DNA from 2 places in the Catenuloplanes atrovinosus genome. Region 2 is predicted to be linked to the other one. Evidence: riboswitches for the same ligand, from Rfam matches in the RefSeq annotation. Region 2 holds a riboswitch; the other holds the start of a gene.

Region 1 (4,408 bases), 930 kb from region 2:
CTCGCGGCTCGCCGCCGTCCACCGCCCCAGGATCGGCCGGTTGTCCGGCGAGCCCGGCCGCGCGCCGGACTGCGCCTCCACCAGCGCGTACTCCTCGATCTCCGGGACCAGCTCGGCCGCCGCGCGCAGCAGGTGCAGCACCGCACCCGCGGTCACCGCGCCGTCCGCCCGCTCGTGCGCGGTCGCGCCGACCACCACCTCGCCGGTGCGCCGGGGCACCAGATAGACCTCGTGGCCGTCCGCGTAACCCCTGATCACGTGTGTGAAGCCGGGCTCGCCCGGCGCCCGCAGCCGCAGCACCTCGCCGCGCACCGGCCGCACCGGCAGCCCGGTCAGCGCCGCCGCACCGCACCCGGCCGCGACCACCACCCGGTCCGCGTAGACCTCGCACACGTCCGCGACCCGCCGCCGCACGAACCGCACGCCCGCCCGCGAGGCCGCGACCCGCAGCGCCGCCGTCATCCGGCGCGGATCCACCTGATGGTCGTCCGGGATCAGCGCGCCGCCCCGCACCCTCGGACTCAGCACCGGCTCCCGCGCCCGCATCGCCGACGGCGTCAGCGGTTCCACGGCAAGACCGAGTTCCCGCTGGTACGTGACGAGCCGCGTCGCGGTCGCCAGGTCGTCCGCGGTCAGCGCCACCGCGAGCGTCCCCTCGGCCCGGTAGCCGACCTCGGCGCCCGCGGCCGCCTCCAGCTCCGCCGCGAACCCGGGCCAGCGCGCGGCCGAGTCCACCAGCAGCGCGGTCAGCTCCGCCTCCCCGAAGTAGGCCTCGCCGATCGGCGCCAGCATCCCGGCCGCCACCTCCCAGGCCCCGCCCGCCTCCCCGAGCGCGGGCCGCACGCCGGCGCCGCTCGCGTCCCGTCCGGCGCCGGCGGACCTGCGACCGGCGGGGTCGTCGTCCGGCGGGATGGCGTCGTCGTAGACGGCGACGTCGAGGCCGCGCTGGGCGCACCGCCAGGCGATCGACAGCCCGATCGGCCCGCCGCCGACGATGCCGAGGTCGACCCGCCCGGCCCGGCGTCCGGCGCTCATCGCGCCCCGTCCCTCGCCGCTCGCCGCCGGGACCGCTCACCGTCCGTGCGGCCCTCGACGTCCGCGGCCCGGCCGCGTTCCGGCGGGCCCGCCGGGCCGTCGATCCGCGCCCCCGCCACCGCGTCGGCCAGTTCCCGGAGCAGGCCGAGGGTGGCGCGGCCCGGGTCGGCCGCGTCGCTGACCGCGCCGACCACCGCCACGCCGTGCGCGCCCGCGGCGATCAGCTCGGGCACCCGTACCCGCGTGACCCCGGCGATCGCGATCACCGGAACCGGCACCGCGCCCGCGACCGGGGCGAGCCCGCCCGGCCCGAGCGGCGCGGGCAGCCCGCTCTTCGTGGTGGTCGCGTAGCAGGGGCCCACGCCCAGGTAGGACGCGCCGTCCGCGACCGCGGCACGCCCGGTGTCCGCGGCCCGCGCGGTGGCGCCGAGGATCGCGCCCGGCCCGAGCACCCGGCGGGCCGCCGCGACCGGCAGGTCCAGCGCGCCGACGTGCCCGCCCGCCGCGCCCACCGCGAGCGCCACGTGCAGCCGGTCGTTGACCAGGCAGGTCGCGCCCGCCGCCGCGCACAGGTCGCGGACGCGGAGCGCGAGCTGGTACGTGTCCAGATCGGTGGCGTCGTCCTCGACGCGCACCTGCACGACGAGCGGGCCGGTCACCGCCCGGACGTCGTCGCCGGCCGCGGCGTGGGCCGCCAGCGCGGCGCGCACGCAGCCGAGCGGATTCCGCCCGGGCCGGGTGTCGGTGATGAGATGCAGTCGTCCTAGGGTCGAGTCCACATCGTCCACTCCTCCCTGCGCCGGCATGACCCGGATCAGGTTCGACGGTCGGGGGCTGCAGCCCCCCTCTCAGCCCGGTGCACCGGACTCCCGTGGGGTTGTTGTGTTCCGTGGCCGACCATACGCCGACGATTACACAGACGTAAAGTCCCGTGACGCAGCGCTCAAGGCCTTGCTCAGCCGGCCACGGGCGGCCACCATCACGCGCGCGGGACGAGGGACCGCACCGCGATCAGCGTCGAGGGCCCATCAGGACCGCCGGATCCATCTCGACATGGATCATCGTGCGATTGATGTCGATCACGAGCGGAAGCTTGTGCGACCGACCCGCCTCGTAGATATTCGACTCCCACTCACCGTCATCCCCGAGAAGGCTCACCACCACCGCGGGAACGGGCCCGAAATGCTCTTTCCACGCACGCAATTCCAGCCGCCAATAGCATGGAATCCGCGCCTTGGCATAGAGCCTCGACTTCTTCACCCGGTCGTCGGACGAATTGGACGGGGAGACCACCTCGATGACCGAGTGGACCAGTTCCGCCGGAACCCCGCGCGGAAACTCCTCCAGGTCAGCGGTGGTCACCATCAGGTCCGGCACCAGGCCGTCACCATCCGGCATCCGCACCGCCGACGCGGTGATGACCTCGGCATCGTGCGTGAGCAACGGGTCGATCAATCGGCCGAGCCGGTCGGCGGCTCGGTTGTGCTCCGGGGTGGCCGGCGGAGTCACGGTGAGAACACCTTCCAAAACCTCATAACGCAACCCGTCATCGGGCAGCGTAAAAAGCGTGTCCACGGTGAACGGAGGGCGCGGCAGGGAGAAACCACCCCGACCCGACTCCAACGTCACCATGCCGGTCACCTCCCTCACGAGCGCCAGTATCCCACCGCCCACCCGCACGCGGGGGTCAGCGAACGTCCCAGACGGGCTCCACGGTCTCGACCACCTCGCCGTCGCCCTGGAAGAGGATGAACCGGTCGAACGAGCGGGTGAACCAGCGGTCGTGGGTGACCGCGAGGACCGTACCGTCGAAGGCCTTCAAGCCCTCCTCCAGCGCCTCGGCCGAGGCCAGGTCGAGGTTGTCGGTCGGCTCGTCGAGCAGCAGCAGCGTGGCGCCGGAGAGCTCGAGCAGCAGCACCAGGAAGCGCGCCTGCTGGCCGCCGGAGAGCGTGCCGAAGAGCTGATCGCCCTGCCCGGCCAGCTCGTACCGGTTGAGCACCCGCATCGCGCCGTGCCGGTCCAGGCCGGAGCGGTGCTCGTCGCCGCGCCACAGGATCTCGACCAGCGTCCGGTCGCGCAGCTCGGGGCGGTCGTGCGTCTGCGAGAAGTGGCCGGGCCGCACCCGCGCGCCGAGCCGCGCCACGCCCTCGTGCGCGACCGGCTCCAGCACCACGCCGGAGATCGGCTTGCTCTCCGGCTCCGGGTCGGTGCCGCCGCGCGCCAGCAGGCGCAGGAAGTGCGACTTGCCGGTGCCGTTCGCGCCGAGCACGGCGACCCGGTCGCCGTACCAGACCTCCAGGTCGAACGGGTACGTCAGCCCGTCCAGCTCCAGCTGCTCGCAGATGATCGCGCGCTTGCCGGTGCGCCCGCCGCCCAGGCGCATGCTGATCTCCTGGTCCTTCGGCGGCAGCGGCGGCGCGCCGGCCTCCTCGAACTTCCGCAGCCGGGTCTGCGCCGCCTGATAGCGGGACGCCAGGCCGTCGTTGTACGCAGCCTTGTTCTTCAGCGTGAACACCAGCTCGCGCAGCTTGGCGTGCTCCTCGTCCCAGCGCCGCCGCGCCTCCTCCATCCGCTCGTGCCGGGCGCCGCGGGCGGCGTGCCAGCTGGCGAACCCGCCCGGATGCGTCCACGCGCCGCCGCCCTCGACCGCCACCACCCGGTCCGCGGTCTGGGCCAGCAGCTCGCGGTCGTGCGACACGTACAGCACGGACTTTCCGGACTCGCGCAGCCGCGCCTCCAGCCAGCGCTTCCCGGGTACGTCCAGGAAGTTGTCCGGCTCGTCCAGCAGCAGCACCTCGTCCGTGCCGCGCAGCAGCAGCTCCAGCGCGAAGCGTTTCTGCTGGCCACCGGAGAGCGTGGCCACCGGCCGGTCCCGGACCCGGTCCCACGGGAGCTTGAGCGCGGCGACGCTGGCGGTGTCGAACGTGACCTCCGCGTCGTACCCGCCGGCCTCGCCCCAGGCGGCCAGCGCGGCGGCGTACCCCATCTGGGTCTTCTCGATCGTGGCGGCGCTCGCGCCGCGCTCCTCGGCGGCCCGCATCGCGGACTCCGCGGCGGTCAGGCGCGCGCCGGCCTCGCGCAGTGCGGGCGGGGACAGCGAGAGCGCCAGGCTCCCGAGCGTGGTCTCGTCCGCGATCATGCCGATGAACTGCCGCATCACGCCGAGCCCGCCGACCCGCGCGATCGCGCCCTCGCGCACGGCCAGGTCCCCGGCGATCATGCGCAGCAGCGTCGTCTTGCCGGCGCCGTTCGGCCCGACCAGCGCGATCTTGGCGCCCTCACCCACGCGGAACGAGACGTCCGCGAAGAGCACCCGCCCGTCCGCCAGCGTATGCCCGACTCCGGCCACGTCCACATATCCCACGGCCGGATA
Region 2 (4,408 bases):
CGGGTGGGGCACGGAGACCGCGGTGAGCGTGCGCACCCGGTCCGGGTGTTCGCCGGCCAGCGCCCAGGCCACGGCCGCGCCCCAGTCGTGCCCGCAGACGTGCGCGGACTCCAGGCCGAGCGCGTCCAGCACCGCCACCGCGTCCGCGACCAGCTCGTCGATCCGGTACGCCGCGGCGCCGGACGGCCGCGCGCCGGGCGAGTATCCGCGCTGGTCCAGCGCGTACGTCCGCATCCCGGCCGCGTGCAGGTGCGGCACCACCAGGTCCCACTCCGCGCTGTGCTGCGGGAAGCCGTGCAGCAGCAGGATCGGCTCGCCGTCGGCCGGCCCGCCGGCGAACACGTCGAACGTCAGCCCGCGAGCCGCTATGAGCATTTCTCGACCTGCCGTTCCGGGGGCGGCCCGCTTGGGAGTGGTGGAGAAACACTCATTCGTACTGCTGCTTCGGGGCCGGAATCTCCTGCCACGTCTCGACCTCCAGGTATGGCACCGTCGCCTCGTTGACCGGGTCCTTGGCCGTCTGTGCGGTGTACGCCCCGGTGACCTCGATCCAGGTGTCCGAGGGCACGTTCGCCGGCACGTTGCCGCTCAGCCCGACCTTGATCGGCCGGCCGTCGGCGGCGCAGCAGCTGAGGATCATGCGCGCCAGCATGGGCTGCCCGTCCGGGCCCTGCGTGACGAAGCCGGTCAGCAGCAGCCGGCGGTCGGTCAGCGAGCGCCCCTCGTCGAAGACCGCGCGGGAGGCGTAGTCGAGCATGGTGATCTCGACCGGGTCGCCCTCGGGCAGCGGCGGGTAGTCGGACTCGGCCTGCCGGCCGGCGAGCGCGGTGCCGGACTGACCGGCCGCGTACGCCCCGAGCGCGGGCGGCGCCACCAGCAGCAGCCCGAGCACCGGCAGGATCAGCAGCCAGCCGACGCGCGGCTCGTGGTGCGCGTGGCCGTCACCGTGGTCGTGATCGTGGACCTCGGCGCGGGACGGGCGCAGGTCGTACCAGAGCGTCATCACGCCGGCCGCGATGAGCAGCAGCGCCGAGGCGATCAGGAACGGTTGCAGCGCCTCCTTGACGTACCTCAGATAGAGGTCGCCGATCGACGCCTTCAGGATCGCGCCGCCGAACAGCAGCATGATCACCGCTTGAGCCTGCCGGTTCACAACAGCACCCACCCCATGCCGGAAGCCACCAGCACCGCCGCCACGAACGTCGCCGGCGCGAACCGGGTGGCGAAGCGGCGCCCGAAGACACCGATCTGCATCGAGATCAGCTTGAGGTCGACCATCGGGCCGACCACCAGGAACGCCAGTCGCGCGGTGAGCGAGAACTGGGACAGCGAGGCGGCCACGAACGCGTCCGCCTCGGAGCAGATGGACAGCAGCACGGCGAGCACGGCCAGCGCGAGCACGGCCAGCACCGGCTGCTCGGCCAGGGTCTGCAGCCACGCCTCCGGCACCACCACGTTGATCGTGGCGGCCGCGGCGGCGCCGACCACCAGGAAGCCGCCCGCGTGCGTGATGTCGTGCCGGGCCGCGGCCCAGAACGCCTGCATCTTGGAGACGCCCTCCAGGTCCGGGCGGTGTGGCAGCTTGATCCACTCGGCCTTGCCGACGCGCAGCCAGAGCCAGCCCATCAGCATCGCCACGATCAGGCTCGCGGCGGCGCGAGCCACCACCATCTCCGGATTGTTCGGGAACGCGACCGCGGTCGCGGCCAGCACGATCGGGTTGATCGCGGGCGCGGCCAGCAGGAACGCGAGCGCGGCGGCCGGGGTGACGCCGCGCCGGATCAGCGACCCGGCGATCGGCACCGACCCGCACTCGCAGCCGGGCAGCACCACGCCGGCCGCGCTGGCCACCGGGACCGCCAGCGCCGGGTGCCGGGGCAGCGCCTTCGCCCAGAACGAGCGCGGGACGAACACCGCGATCACCGCGGACAGCAGCACGCCGAAGACCAGGAACGGCACGGCCTGCACCATCACCGAGACGAAGACCGTGGTCCAGGTCTGCAGGATCGGTGCGGAGATCAGGCCACCGAGTGGGTTGCGGAAGATCACCAGCAACACGAGCAGGACGGCGAGCACCTCGACCGACCCGATCCGGTCGCCGAGCCACTTCCGGCGCGGCGGTTTGGGATCGGGTGGCGGCGGGGCCGCCCAGTCGATCTCGTCGCCCGAGAAGGTCTGCGTCACACCCACAACCCTAGCCGGAACCCCCCGCTCACCCTGAGGTAGCGTCGGGAGACAACTTCACATCCGACAGGGGAGCGCACAGCGCTGAGAGTGCGGCAGAGTCGCCGCAGACCCTCAACCACCTGATCTGGGTAATGCCAGCGCAGGGAGTTCGGTCGTCACCTCATCGCCGCGCCACGAGTCCGTCCACCGGGCCCGTGGCGCGCGTCTTCCCCCCATCGTGTTCAGGGGGCATACCGTCATGAGCAACTCTTCCAACAGATGGCGCACCGTCGACATCGTCGTCGCCTCGGTGATCGCCGCCGCGTTCGGCGTGGTCTTCTGGGCGTGGAACCTGCTGTGGGGCGCCACGGACGCGGCGTTCGCGTTCTTCCCGCCCGTACACGCGGTGATCTACGGCGTCTGGCTCGTCCCCGGCGTACTGGCCGGGCTGATCATCCGTAAGCCCGGCGCCGCGCTCTACGCGGAGACGCTGGCCGCGATCATCTCCGCACTGCTCGGCAACGCCTGGGGCACCACGGTGATCCCGCAGGGCCTGCTCCAGGGGTTCGGCGCGGAGCTGGCGTTCCTGGCGACCGGCTACCGCTCGTTCCGGCTGCCGGTCGCGGTGCTGTCCGGGCTGCTGGCCGGGCTCGCGGCCGGGCTGTGGGACACGTTCGTCTACTACGCCGCGAACGAGCTGTGGGCGTTCCGGGTCCCGATGATCGTGATCACCGCGCTGAGCGCGGCCGTGATCGCGGGCGCCGGCGGCTGGGCGCTGACCCGCGCGCTGGCCGCCACCGGCGTGCTGGACCGGTTCCCGTCCGGCCGCGACCGGGCCCCGGTCTAGATGCGGGCCGACGTCCGGGGCTTCGGGTGGCGGTTCGCCGGCCGGCGGGACTGGGCCGTGCGCGGCCTGGACCTGACCGTGGAGGCCGGCGAGCGCGTGCTGCTGCTCGGTGCCTCGGGCGCCGGCAAGTCGACACTGCTGGCGGCGCTCGCCGGCCTGCTCCCCTCCGACTCCGGCGAGTCCGAGGGCACGATCAAGGCCGACCGTCCGGGGCTGCTCTTCCAGGACCCGCAGGCGCAGCTGGTGATGAGCCGCAGCGGCGACGACGTGGCGTTCGGGCTGGAGAACCTGGGCACGCCGCCGGGCGAGATCTGGCCCCGGGTGGACGAGACGCTGGCCCGCACCGGCTTCCGGTACGGCCGGGACCGGTCCACGGCCGCGCTCTCCGGCGGCGAGGCGCAGCGGCTGGCGCTGGCCGGCGTGCTCGCCATGCGGCCCGGCCTGCTGCTGCTCGACGAGCCGACCGCGAACCTGGACCCGGCCGGCGCCGTGCTGATCCGCGACGCGCTGGCCCGCGCGCTCGCCCCGGACACCGCGCTGATCGTGGTCGAGCACCGGGTGGCCGAGGTGCTGCCGCTGGTCGGCCGCGTGGTGGTGCTGGCGCCGGGCGGCGGCGTGCTGGCGGACGGCCCGCCGGACCGGATCTTCGCGGAGCACGGCGCCACGCTGGCCGAGGCCGGCATCTGGGTGCCCGGCCGTCCGATCGCGCCCCGGCGGGCGTCCCGCGCGGCCGGCGACGAGCTGCTGCGCGCCTCGCGCGTCGCGGTCCCCGGCCGCCTGCCCGAGACCGACCTGGCGGTACGCGCCGGGCGCGTGCACGCGGTCCTCGGCCCGAACGGCGCCGGCAAGTCCACGCTGGCCCGGCTGCTCGGCGGCCTGCTCGCCCCGGGCGCGGGCGCGGTGCGGGCCGCGCCGGCGCTGGCCGGGCCGGACGCGTCCCGTCCGCCGCACCGGTGGCGCGCCGCCGCGCTGGCCGGCCGGATCGGCTCGGTCTTCCAGAACCCGGAGCACCAGTTCCTCGCGGGTACGGTCCGGGACGAGCTCGCGCTCGGCCCGCGCCGCCTGCGCCGCCCGCCCGCGGAGGTGACCGCGACCGTGGACGGCCTGCTCGACCGGCTGCGGCTGACCCGGCTGGCCGGCGCGAACCCGTTCACGCTCTCCGGCGGCGAGGCGCGGCGGCTGAGCGTGGCGACCGCGCTCGCGGCCGGCCCGTCCGTGCTGGTCCTGGACGAGCCCACGTTCGGCCAGGACCGTCGCACCTGGACCGAGCTGGCCGACCTGCTCGCCGGGCTGCGCGACGACGACGGCGCCGCGGTCGTCGCGGTCACCCACGACCCCGACTTCGTCACCGCGCTCGCCGACGACGTCACCACGCTCGGAGCCGGCTCGTGACGC

The links. Region 2 has a riboswitch for thiamine pyrophosphate ahead of J2S41_RS26705 (ECF transporter S component). Riboswitches for the same ligand answer to the same signal wherever they lie in the genome.
Region 1: it holds a riboswitch for thiamine pyrophosphate, as region 2 does, so the genes downstream of both, J2S41_RS30985 (thiamine phosphate synthase) here and J2S41_RS26705 (ECF transporter S component) in region 2, are expected to answer to the same signal.

The regions. Positions count from the first base shown of each region.
Region 1 covers NZ_JAVDYB010000001.1:6,967,789-6,972,196, forward strand. Annotated here, with positions in the region: gene thiO (glycine oxidase ThiO) at 1-1,035, opposite strand, end outside; partial or broken gene J2S41_RS30985 (thiamine phosphate synthase) at 1,164-1,841, opposite strand; TPP riboswitch at 1,810-1,918, opposite strand; gene J2S41_RS30990 (Uma2 family endonuclease) at 2,047-2,685, opposite strand; gene J2S41_RS30995 (ABC-F family ATP-binding cassette domain-containing protein) at 2,723-4,399, opposite strand.
Region 2 covers NZ_JAVDYB010000001.1:6,034,486-6,038,893, forward strand. Annotated here, with positions in the region: gene J2S41_RS26690 (alpha/beta fold hydrolase) at 1-375, opposite strand, end outside; gene J2S41_RS26695 (TIGR03943 family putative permease subunit) at 428-1,153, opposite strand; gene J2S41_RS26700 (permease) at 1,150-2,091, opposite strand; TPP riboswitch at 2,243-2,351, shown strand; gene J2S41_RS26705 (ECF transporter S component) at 2,426-3,013, shown strand; gene J2S41_RS26710 (ABC transporter ATP-binding protein) at 3,014-4,405, shown strand; gene J2S41_RS26715 (energy-coupling factor transporter transmembrane component T family protein) at 4,402-4,408, shown strand, end outside.